2 regions of the Aliikangiella aequoris genome follow, and region 2 is predicted to be linked to the other one. Evidence: predicted binding sites of a transcription regulator. Region 2 holds the regulator's gene; the other holds the start of a gene.

Region 1 (6,393 bases), 1.3 Mb from region 2:
CAACTGAGTCTGCAGTTTGACCAGCAAGCACATCAATTGTTGCTGAACCCAAATTTCCAGAAACAGTTAAGTCTTCTGTGGCTAACACACCATTGGTGGTTGCCGCACTAGTTGCGCCCAAAGCAATCGCTTCGTTCAAAGTACCGCCAATATTAACGGTATTAGCACCAATGTTAGTACCTCTAGCGTTGCTAATTGTTACTTGGATGGTTTCATTTGCCTGCGCACCAACTTGTAGCTGAGTCGATCCAAAAGTTCCGTCTAGTAGATTACGACCACCAAAAGAGGTTGTTTCCGCTATTCGGTTTAGCTCCTGTTGTAGCTGACTTACTTCTTGTTGTAACGCTGAGCGTTCAGAAGCACTGTTACTACCATTTGCCGATTGGATAGACAAATCACGAATACGTTGCAAGATATTAGTAGACTCTTGTAATGCACCCTCTGCAGTTTGCGCTAAAGAAATACCGTCATTCGCGTTTCTCACTGCTACACCCAAACCGTTGATTTGAGAAGTTAAGCTGTTTGAAATTTGAAGTCCGGCTGCGTCATCTTTTGCACTGTTAATTCTTAAACCAGTAGAAAGACGTTGAAAAGTGGTACCTAGTGCTTCGTTTGTTCTGCCTAAAGTGCGTTGTGCAGCGATAGACGACACGTTCGTTTGTATTACATTACCCATGATAAATCTCCTAAACCTTTGATATTTATGACAATTAAAATCACAAAATTACAAAGTGCTTAAAAAGTAAGATGGCAAATACCATCCGCGAAAAATGCTAAACCATTGTCTGAGAAACAAAATTGTTAGCTAGGATTGAGGTTTTCTAGAAATGAAATCTGAGAAAAATCATCGCCTGAGAAACAACAATCTATTGTGATTGCAAATCGCTGAGAACAATTTGCGTTCAAAAGAAGTATCGGCCCTGAAAATGGCGACTTTACAAAAACGTGAAAATAATTTGAATAAATTTAATGAGGATTTCGTAACTAACTGAATTGTAAGTGAAAACCCGAGCAAAATAAATTGCTCGGGCAATGCACCTAAGGTTGTCGTACGGTAGGGGCTTTTCGGGCTTGCATTATTCTAACCTTGTAGCAGGGTTAATACAGACTGACTTGAAGCATTCGCCTGTGTTAATACCGATAGTCCGGCCTGTTGGAGTACTTGGTTCTTAGATAAGTTTGAAGTTTCAACCGCATAATCAGTGTCTCTAATACGTGATCTCGCCGCAGCAACGTTCTCAATGATGCTTTGTAGGTTAGAGATTGTAGAAGATAGTCTGTTTTGCACCGCACCTAAATCTGCACGATTACGGTCAATTTGCTTGATGGAAGCGTCTACTACCGAAATTGCCGACTGCGCACCAGTATTAGTAGATATATCTAAGTCACTGACTCGGTCGCCTGCGGTAACATTGCCAGCTACTGAAGTTGTTCCGATAATACCGCCAGATCCAGCTGCTGTAGAGCCGATTAATGAAAAGGTGGAGTTAGTATCGCTAGTTGTAAATGCAATATCACCAGTGACTACCGTGCCTTCAGAAACCGCGTCCAATACCACTGGGGTTCCACCTGGCGTACCTGCAGCGTTTACATAGTCAACGGTCATGGTTTCGTCAGTGTCAGTTGCTGTAATCGCCGTTAACTGAACCGAAATATCGGCACCGCTTTGGTCGGTGATTTCAACATAGTTATTAGTCGTGTCTATAGTAACTTCTAAGCCACTTAACGCGCCCAACTGCTGAATACCAGAACCAAGTGAAGTTAATAACTCGTCTTGAGTAGTTCCGGTAACAACGAGTGAAGTTTCTCCATTGATACTTACACTGTATGACTCGTCGCCATCTAATGTACCGCCAAAGCTTAATCGCGCCGTGGTTTTAGCATCAGCAGTAACGCTAGGCACTTCAGAGTTGATTTTATCGGCAATTTGCTGAGCCGAGTCTCCAGCAGCCACAGAAACCGCAGAAGACGCGCTGTTAACGCCAAAAGTTAATGTGTCAGCTACAACGCTGCTAGTAGGGGTTGTTGAAACAGCACTTACTCGGTTGCTTGCAAATCCGGTAAAGGCAAGATTATTAATGCCTAAATCGTCGGCACGTGCTGAGTTAACCGAAATGTTAATTGTTTCAAAGGATTGCGCACCGACTTGAAACTGCGCGCCGGTTAATGTCCCAGTTAAAATATTGCGACTTCCAAAGCGAGTTGTATTGGCAATTCTGTCAACCTCTTGAACAAGTTGTTGAACTTCTGCATTAAGTGCAGCGCGTTCAGAAGGTCCGTTACTTCCATTCGCACTTTGAATCGCTAAGTCACGAATACGTTGCAGTATGTTGGTGGTTTCCTGCATCGCGCCTTCAGCTACCTGAGCTAAGGATATACCATCGTTGGCGTTCCTTGAGGCTACAGTTAAGCCATTGACTTGTGAAGTAAGGCCATTAGAAATTTGTAAGCCCGCGGCATCATCTTTGGCGCTATTAATGCGTAATCCAGAAGATAAACGTTGGAAAGTTTGCGAAAGGCTGCCATTGACATTAGTTAAGCTGCGCTGCGCATTTAGAGAAGAAACATTGGTTGCTAATACGTTTCCCATTTTATTGACTCCTAATCTATCGCTTTAAACAACAGGCGGTCAGAGGGCTTGTTGTTAGGTAAAGCTTTAAAAAATTAATAACAAAGTTTGGGAAAGAAACACTGAGAATATTCTTTCGATGTAATATCACCATCTGAGAACTGGGATGAGCTTTAATAAAAAACACTGAGAATGCTACAACTTTTATTAAAGTGAGAGGAATTGAGATTTTCCGCTCACAAGTTGTATCGGCGTCAAAAAATCCGACTTTAAAAAAAAAGTGAATTTTTTTAATTTTTTTATTTTAAGCCTTTTTAAAAAGCTGGCACGCTGATTGCTTTATGGGAAAGTAGCAAATGTTTTTGTGAATGAAGAAAATCATTACCCATGATAAATCTCCAGAAACTAACATGAGCTATCGCTCGCAAGAGCAACGCTAGACTTAATGTTGTAAGTTGCTGAGAACAGCTTAAAACAAAGGGTTTAGCTCGAAGATTGAAAGCTTTTGATTGCTGAGAACAGTCATAATGCATTTATCTTCTGTCGTACGGTAAGGGGTCGAGTTTCGACCCCTTTTCTTTTGCCTAAAATTTCTTCCGGCAAAAAACGTCAAAATAACGTGGCAAAAGCTTGCCCATTTGTAATTTGATAAACGTATTTTATAAAACGATCCCAGATGGCCTTTTAAATAGATAATAGTGGATTCTTATAAACAGCATAAGACTATCTAAGTTGATGAGTGCTTTATCTAGGGCTAATTTTTAGCGCTATTTTTTCGATCTTAAGTTAGGTAATAAAAAGTACTTTTTAGATAACTTAAATCCAATGATTGATTGTTTTATAATCAACTTTTAGTCACTTGGCTAGCCTTTAATAATTTTCTTGTTTATTTAGCGACAAAACTTTGACAAATTCCCATCCTTTGACTAGATATAAAGCTATATCCTTAATTTTAAAACTATTTTTGCATATTTTTTAAACGGCGATTGATTGTTTTCAGGGAATAATAAATGCTAAAAAATAAGAAACTGCTAATCATTGACGATGATCAAAGTCGTTGTCATGATTTGAAAATGATCCTCGATTTTGTTGGAGAGTCATGCCAAGAGTCAAATAGTGCTCAATGGCAACAAAGTTTTAAAGCTACCGAATCACTAATTGGCGTTTTAGTGGGTCAGCTAGATAACTATCCTAATCTGGCCGATTTTTTAAAGTCGCTTGGTGAGTTAGACAACACAATGCCGGTGATCCTTTTAGATGATATTGCCGCCAGTGGCGATCTTTCGAATGAGCAGTCTCAACAAGTGGTCGGGCGAATTAGCTGGCCGTTAAAGCAAAATGAAGTGTTAGAGTCTATTCATTCTTGTCAATACTGCCGCGACAACCAACACGCATTTTCTTCCGACGAAAAATCTTTAGAGCTATTTCGAAGCATGGTTGGTCAAAGTAATGCAATGCAAGGAATTAGAAGACTTATAGAGCAAGTTGCGTCGAGTGATGCGAATGTTTTAATACTAGGCGAATCTGGGACCGGTAAAGAAGTTGCCGCGCGAAATTTACACTATTTATCTAATCGCGCAGAGAAACCTTTTGTGCCTATTAATTGTGGTGCGATACCGGCGGAATTATTAGAAAGCGAATTATTTGGCCATGAAAAAGGGGCCTTCACCGGAGCATTAACAGCGCGCAAAGGCCGTTTTGAACTGGCCAAAGGCGGTACAATTTTCTTAGATGAAATTGGCGATATGCCACTTCCTATGCAAGTGAAATTATTGCGAGTTTTACAAGAGCGAACCTTTGAAAGAGTGGGCAGTAGTGAGCCTATTACTGCTGATGTACGAATTATTGCGGCAACCCACCGTCAGCTAGAAGAAGAAGTGTCAGAAAACCGCTTTAGAGAAGATCTATTTTATCGCTTAAATGTTTTTCCTATAGAAATGCCAGCACTTCGTGATCGATGTGACGATATTCCAATGTTAGTAAATGAATTGGTCGCTCGTTTAGAAAGCGACAAACGTGGCTCGGTGAGACTAAGCCCTAATGCACTGCAAAGTTTAATGCAGTGCCAATGGCCAGGTAATGTCCGTGAGTTGGCCAACTTGATTGAACGTATGTGTATTCTTTACCCCTATGGTGTGGTTGATGTTAAAGAGTTACCCGCTGAATATCAGTTTGTTGAGGGATTAGAAAGTTACCCAAAACCAGAATTAGCAGAGCGAAGAGAAGCGATAGCACCGCAAGTGGTGACAGATCAACCCTTAATTCCAGTGGCGCAATTACCAGAGCAGGGCGTTAATCTCAAAGAGTTTGTCGCTAAATTAGAAATCTCCTATATAGAACAAGCTTTAATGGAAGAAGATTGGGTTGTAGCGCGTGCTGCGAAACGTTTAGGAATGCGCAGAACTACCTTAGTAGAAAAAATGCGTAAATATGAGCTTCAAAAAGCCAGTTAATTGACGACCATCCGCAATGTTTTATAAAACCGAATTTAACCTATTGAAATAAAAGGAAAATAAAAACAGGCACGACCTTTGCATTATATCAGTTAGAGCGTTTATTTAAGTAAAATTTTTGACACTTAGACTTAAATAAAAATGACCAGATATAATGACCGAGGTTCTAATGTCACAACTAAGCAGCCAAGTAATTTCAGATGATAGTTTCGTTACCCTAAACGAACAAGAAGCATTGTCTACTGCAACAGAAACTTCCTCTAATAAAAATAATTCGGCTCAATCTAGTGAGCAACTCGAGTCTGTGATGGGCGAATTAAATCGTTTGTCGAAATCATTTGTTAATTCCTATCAAACTTTAGAAAACCAAGTAGAAAAACTTAATGGTCAATTGATTAATGAGTCTCAACAAAAAAATACCGCGCTGCAAGAGAAACAACGTTTATTAGAAGAAAAAGCCTCACTGTCTGATCGGCTACAAAACTTATTGGCCATTATGCCTGCAGGCGTCGTTGTGATTGATGCAGAAGGCAGAATTAAAGAATGCAACGCTATGGCCACTGAACTTTTAGGTAGGCCATTAATGGGGCAAAAGTGGGTTTCTATTATTCAGCGCGCGTTTCAACCTCAAGCAGATGACGGACATCAAGTCTCTTTAAAAGATGGCCGAAAAATTCATATTGAAACGCGGGCACTAGATAGCGAGCCAGGACAACTCGTTTTATTGACAGATTTAACTAAAACGCGCGAACTACAGGCTGAACTAAGCCAGCAACAAAAGCTATCGAGCATGGGGAAAATGATTGCTTCGCTTGCTCACCAAATAAGAACGCCATTGTCGGCGGCTATTCTTTATGGTTCACACATCGCCGACGAACAAATTGAAGATGAAACTAAAAAAGAATTTAGTGGCCGCTTGATGGAAAGGCTGCATTTTATTGAGCGACAAATTAATGACATGCTCAATTTTATGAAAGGTGAGCGTAAGCAAAAGTCGACACTGGCTATTACCAACTTATACCAAACTTTAGTCAGTATGAGCCAAGGCATTAGCGAAGATATTACTTTTAGCTTAGATAGTGCGGCTGAAAATTTTGCCGTTTATGCAGACCAAGACGCACTGCTAGGCGCCATTGTTAATTTAATTGAGAACGCGTGTCAGGCTTGTGAAAAGCAAGACTCACCAGAAGTAAAAGTCGATTTTAATATTGGGCGCGAGCTTTCAATAAGCGTGAAAGACAATGGTGTTGGCTTAACTGAGTCGCAAAAGAAAAAAATATTTGAACCATTTTATACCAGTAAAAAACAAGGCAATGGGCTAGGTTTAGCAATCGTTTATGGCGTGGTTCTTGACCATCGCGGTCAGATTAA
Region 2 (6,393 bases):
CAATATAGACATAACCGCGCTGTAAATTCATTCCATCTTGCGCTTCCACCACGTTTAACTTAGATAAACTATTCAATCGCGTCGCAAATGCACCAGTAAAAGTACCGGGCATATGTTGAGTCACAGTAATCGGATAAGGGAAGTTGGCAGGCAAGCTGGCTAGTACTTTCTGTAGCGCAACAGGGCCTCCGGTTGATGCGCCAATAGCCACCAGTTTTAATTGGTTGCTGAGCTTGCTAACAATCGGTTTTGCATTGCCCACTGGACTTTTACGCGCAGGTTGCAATGCGCTTTTATTTTGTACGCTAGGTTGAGACTTTTCAATTGTTGGGCTAGTTCTTACAAATCGTTTGGCGGCACCTAACTCTCTAATCTTTGTTTGTAACTGCATTACTAGATTAGTGTTATCTGAAGAAAGAGACTCATACGACTTCAATAAAAAATCTGTAGCTCCAGCGTCTAGCGCGTCAAGAGTTGTTTTGGCATTTTCATAAGTTAACGATGACAGCATTAATACTTTGGCTTTACAAACCTTAACAATTTCACCTAATGCCGTAATGCCATCCATAATTGGCATTTCAACATCAAGCGTAATTACATCTGGTTGCAAGGCTTCAGCTTTTTGAATTGCTTCACGCCCATTGTTGGCAACTCCAACAATTTTAATATCAGAAACAGCATTTAAAATTGAGCCGACTCGACGGCAAAAAAACTGAGAGTCGTCAACAATAAGTACTTTTATTGCCACTTAATACCCCTCACTTTTATCAATAGATAAACTTTAAATTTGATTTGATTAAGCAGTTTTAGTTTATCCCACATAGTGTTTCAACAAGCTAGGTATATCTACAATAAGCGCAATACCACCATCACTGGTAATAGTAGCTCCCGCCATTCCAGGCGTGCCATGAAGTGATTTTCCTAACGGCTTAATGACAACTTCTTCTTGGCCAATGAGTGAATCAACCACAAAGCCCACTTGCTTAGTTCCAACTTGCACAAGCACAACATGACCTTCTTTTTCTCGTTCACCATTGCCATTTACGGTTAGCCATTCGTTTAAGTAAAACAATGGCAAGGCTTTTTCTCTAACCACTATCATCATTTGACCATCAACAATATTGGTTTTAGTTAAATCTAAATGAAAAATTTCATTAACTGCGGTTAATGGCAATGCAAAAGTTTGCTGCTTTACCTTGACCATCAAAGTCGGCAGTATCGCTAATGTTAATGGTACTTTAATTAATATTTTAGTGCCTTTGCCAAGGGTCGACTCGATAGACAAAGAACCATTTAATTGGGTAATTTTGGTTTTAACCACATCCATACCCACACCACGCCCGGAAATATCAGAAATTTCTTGCTTGGTAGAAAATCCTGCCATAAAAATCAGGTTATAACACTCAACATCGGTCAGTCGATCAGCTTGCTCGCGGTCCATTAGGCCTTTTTCTACGGCAATATCTTTTAAACGCTCGGCATCCATTCCTTTGCCGTCATCTTCAATGGCGAGCATAATATGATCACCCTCTTGCGCGGCAGACAAAATAATTTTACCGTTTCTCGTTTTATCTGCAGCAACACGCTCTTCTGGTGATTCAATTCCGTGATCAACTGAATTTCTAACTAAGTGAACCAGCGGGTCGGCTAAGGCTTCAACTAAATTTTTATCTAAATCGGTTTCTTCACCAATCATTTCTAATGTGATTTCTTTCTTGAGGCTCCGCGCCAAATCTCTCACAACTCTTGGGAATCGACCAAAAACCTTTTTAATTGGTTGCATGCGGGTTTTCATTACCGCACCTTGCAAATCAGCCGTCACAATGTCTAGGTTGCTTATGGCTTTGCCTAAATGTTCATCTTGAGTTTTTTGACCTAATGTTTTTAAGCGGTTACGCGCAAGAACAAGCTCTCCAACCATATTCATAATATCGTCAAGTCGCTTGGTATCAACCCTTACGGTAGCTTCTGCGAGGTTTCCTCCACCTCGTTTAGCAGGCGCTTTACCTCCTGCAGCAGGTTTAGGTTTTGCTGTGTTAGCTGCAGGCGCGACTGGCTTCGCGGCTGCCGGCGGTGGTGGCGGTGGTGGCGGTGGTGGCGGTGGTGGTGGCGGTGAAGCAGCCCCTCCAACATTGCCTTTTGTTGGGCCTGCACCAGCACCATGGAGCTCATCTAACAAAGCTTCAAACTCATCATCATTAATTTCATCTGAATTTGTAGCAGCTGCACTTGGCGCTTTGGAAACGGCTGGGGTGCTAGGAGCAGTAACTGAACCACCCTTGCCATGCAGTTCGTCTAATAGAGATTCAAATTCGTCATCGGTTATTTCATCTCCTGCTTTTGGCTCAACACTCGCTGCAGCTGGAGCTTTAGTCGGCTCTGCAGAACTAATCGACTTACCTTTGCCGTGCAGTTCATCTAATAGCGCTTCAAATTCATCGTCAGTGATGTCATCTGCAGTTGACTCCGCAGAGTCCTCAATTTTAACCTCAGGATTTAACTCAGGTGGTTTAATATCTTTACTAGACTCAGACTGCAGCTCGTCGAGTAGTGCATCAAATTCACTATCCGTAATTTCATCGCTTTCTGCATTCGTGTTTTCGGGTTGAACAGGCGCAGTTTCTGCCGGCACAGCCGGAGCAGCTTCTCCTTCTGCCGTTGCGAAAGTGCCTAATTTAGCCAATAGCTCTCTTTCGGCTGGTTCTGGGTATTCACCATTACGTACACACTCAAACATTTCATTAACAACGTCGAGTGCTTGAAGAATATAATCCATTAAATCGGCGTCAGCTTTTCTGCCGCCATTGCGCAAAATATCAAAAATATTTTCAGTAATATGACAAATTTCAACCAGCGGCTCTAAAGAAAGAAAACCGGCTCCACCTTTGACCGTATGAAAGCCTCTAAAAATACCATTCAGTAAATCCATGTCTTCTGGCTCATTTTCTAAAGCAACCAGCTGCTCAGACATTTCTTCTAGTATTTCCCCAGCTTCGATCAAGAAGTCCTGAAGGATTTCCTCGTCCGCTTCAAACGACATTCAGACCTCCTAAAATCCTAGACTTGAAAGAAGGTCATCTACTTCATCTTGACCACTCACTACATCCGTACGCTTGTCTTTGTTGGTAATGGGGCCTTCAACTCCTTCTTTAACTTTAACCTCACTCGCATTTGAGTGGTAATCATCTAAATTACCAAACATTTTAATTACGTTAACCATGCTCTCTTCAACATCTTGCACCAAGGTAATTACTTGGCGAATCACCTGTCCGGTTAAGTCTTGGTAATCTTGTGCCATTAACACTTCAGATAAGCCACTACGAAGTTGGTCTGATGTATTTTTATTTTTCACTAAATGTGCTTCAATTTTTTTGCACAACTTTCTAAAATCACCCGGCTCTAACTCTCGCCGATAAAGCTTTTGCCATTCATCTAATAGCTCTTGTGAGTCTTTCGAAATGGTATCTGCCATTTGATGACAGTTATCCACTTGATCCATAGTTTTATTAGCCGCAGCTTCAGTTTTCTCAATCACATAGTTTAAGCGGTCTTTTGCATTGGGAATGTCTTGAGCAGCAAGATCGGTAATTTTTGAGTCTAACTGAAAGTTAGTTAATGCTTCATGTAAGTGGCGAGTTAATTTACCTATTTCAACAAATAGATCTTCATTACCATCGTCATTAAGCGAATCGATTAATTCTTGAGCATCTTCAATTTCATCGGCTTCTAAATGGGCTAACAACTCTCTTGTTTGCACAATGGTTTTTTCGAGCTGCTGTTTATCTGATAAATTCATTAGCAATATCCTTTTATTATCAAAAGCCTTAGCTTTCGATGCGCTCGAAAATTTTACTTAACTTTTCGTTTAATGTTGCGGCGGTAAAAGGCTTTACAATGTATCCATTGACACCTGCTTGGGCTGCTTCAATTATTTGTTCACGTTTCGACTCAGCAGTTACCATTAATACAGGTAAAGTTTTGAGTTTGTCATCAGCTCTAACGGCTTTAAGTAAGTCGATACCTTGCATACCAGGCATATTCCAGTCAGTGACTAAGAAGTCAAAATTACCCGTTTGTAACATAGGTAAAGCCGTATTGCCGTCATCAGCTTCATGGGTGTTGGTAAACCCGAGATCTCTGAGTAGATTCTTAATTATCCGACGCATCGTCGAAAAATCATCTACTACTAAGATTTTCATATTCTTGTCCAAAGTCTATCTCCGGTTGGATTTTTCAATAGGTTAAAGTTATTTAAAAAATTATAGTTTTTAAGAAGTTACCTTAAATTTAGTCAAGAATACTTATTTCTTCCAATCTTTTAATCGAGATTGTAGTCTCAACATCGCCTGACTGTTAATTTGGCTAATTCGTGACTCACTAACTCCAAGCACTTCACCAATTTCTTTTAAGTTTAATTCTTCATCATAATAAAGCGCTAAAACAAGCTTTTCTCGCTCTGGTAGCGATGAAATAGCACCAGCTAATGAGTTTCTAAAGTCTTCTTTTTGTATTCTTTCTTCTGGGGTTAGGCCACTATCTGACAAACCTTGGCTAAAATACTCTTCATCTACCCCCATACCGTCGAAGTCCATCATATGACCATTGCTAACTTCCATTAGCATTTGTCGATAATCATCTACTTCAACACCTAGTCTTTCTGCGACTTCGGTATCTCGGGCGTCTCGCCCTGTTTCTTGTTCTATGTCAGCAATCGCTGCGGCAATTGAGCGCGAGTTCTTATGCACCGAGCGTGGTACCCAATCACCACGGCGTATTTCATCAATCATGGCACCGCGAATTCTTATTCCCGCAAAGGTTTCAAAGCTTGCACCTTTACTCGCGTCAAAGTTATTACGGGCTTCCAATAGCCCGAGCATTCCTGCCTGTAATAAATCGTCCAGTAACACACTCGCCGGTAGCCTTGCCATAACATGATGCGCTATGCGTTTGACTAACGGAGCATAACGCGAGGCAAAGTCATCCTGTTGAACTCGACTGTAGGTATCCGCACCTGTCACACTGTTTTCTCGTCTATAGTTTGCAAATATTCGTTGTTCACATTGAATTAGTTGACTTAATTATTTTGCGTTAAGCGAAAACTAAGAAACTAATCGCTCCATAAAAAACTGTATATAACCACTGGCATCTTTAGGTGTTGGCCACTGCTGTACTTTTTTGGCCAGGCTTTTAATCGCAATCGCAGCGGGGCTTCGAGGAAAAGCATCAACTAACGGCTTTTGCTTCTTTACCGATTTACGTACGTTTTCATCAAAAGGAATCGATCCCATATAATCTAAGGTAACGTCTAAAAAGCGGCCGCATACACCATTTAGCTTTGCGTAAAGCTCGCGCCCTTCTTGGCTTGTTCTCACCATATTAGCGAGCACGTGAAACCTAACTAAGCCGTGGTCTTTGTTTAATACTTTCATTAAAGCATAAGCATCGGTGATTGAAGTAGGCTCGTCACAAACCACGGTTAATACATCTTGGGCAGCTCGGGTAAAGCTAACAACCATGTCAGTAATTCCGGCGGCAGTGTCAACAATTAGAAAATCAATATTGTCGCCTATATCGCTGAAAGCTTGAATAATTCCGGCGTGTTCAGCTTTAGATAGTTCGGCCATATTTTGGGTGCCGGAAGACGCAGGTACAATTTTTATACCTGATGGACCTTCCAAAACCGTGTCTTTTAACTCACACTCTCCACGCAAAACATGAGATAAATTGTGCTTAGTATGCAGCCCTAACATTACGTCGACATTGGCAAGACCAAGATCTGCGTCTAGTAACATGACTTTATGGCCTAACTGGCTTAACGCCACCGCGAGATTAACCGATACATTGGTTTTTCCAACCCCGCCTTTTCCGCCTGTCACCGCAATGACCTTTACTGGCTTTGATTGATTTCTAGACACAATATCCACAACCTTATTCAAAAAAGAGTGCTCCTCTCCAAAATATGACTAAAAATAATTAGTTAGCTTATCTTTTCAATCTTTTAACCTACTTCTAAGCATAGATCATTTTGGAATTTTTGTGAGTTTGATTATAAATTTTTTCCTTAGGCACTTTTTACTCGCTCAAATGACTGAGCTAAATCCCATTCATCTGTGTGCCGAGGAAACTTATTGGCTAGCCAAACGGCCTTTGAAACTAAATGATGACTTTTTGCAGCCCTTATATCTTCTGGGATCCGCTGTCCATCGGTGGTAAATATTACGGGAATTTGAGACTTCAACACACTGCTCAAAATTTCACCCATTCCCGCCGCTTCGTCGAGTTTGGTAATAGTAATAAATTCGGGCTTAAAACGGCTAAATAATGTTAATGACTTGTCTAGTACCCGGCTTTGACTGGCGGCAGACATTAAAAGCACCTTTTTAATTGGCAAAC

What was found. Region 2 encodes FliA, which starts transcription of late flagellar genes. Its sites were predicted from a motif close to CTAAAGTTNNNNNNNNNNCNGCCGATA; they were not measured.
Region 1: ACUR5C_RS11115 (flagellin N-terminal helical domain-containing protein) is a predicted target of FliA. The motif match lies at 2,816-2,842, and genes of this name have one in related genera.

What each region holds. Positions count from the first base shown of each region.
Region 1 covers NZ_CM132298.1:2,576,737-2,583,129, reverse strand. Annotated here, with positions in the region: gene ACUR5C_RS11120 (flagellin N-terminal helical domain-containing protein) at 1-676, opposite strand, end outside; gene ACUR5C_RS11115 (flagellin N-terminal helical domain-containing protein) at 1,082-2,590, opposite strand; gene ACUR5C_RS11110 (sigma-54 dependent transcriptional regulator) at 3,580-5,022, shown strand; gene ACUR5C_RS11105 (sensor histidine kinase) at 5,192-6,393, shown strand, end outside.
Region 2 covers NZ_CM132298.1:1,289,766-1,296,158, reverse strand. Annotated here, with positions in the region: gene ACUR5C_RS05740 (protein-glutamate methylesterase/protein-glutamine glutaminase) at 1-748, opposite strand, end outside; gene ACUR5C_RS05735 (chemotaxis protein CheA) at 812-3,040, opposite strand; gene ACUR5C_RS05730 (protein phosphatase CheZ) at 3,050-3,796, opposite strand; gene cheY (chemotaxis response regulator CheY) at 3,825-4,199, opposite strand; gene ACUR5C_RS05720 (RNA polymerase sigma factor FliA) at 4,302-5,018, opposite strand; gene ACUR5C_RS05715 (MinD/ParA family protein) at 5,100-5,936, opposite strand; gene flhF (flagellar biosynthesis GTPase FlhF) at 6,062-6,393, opposite strand, start outside.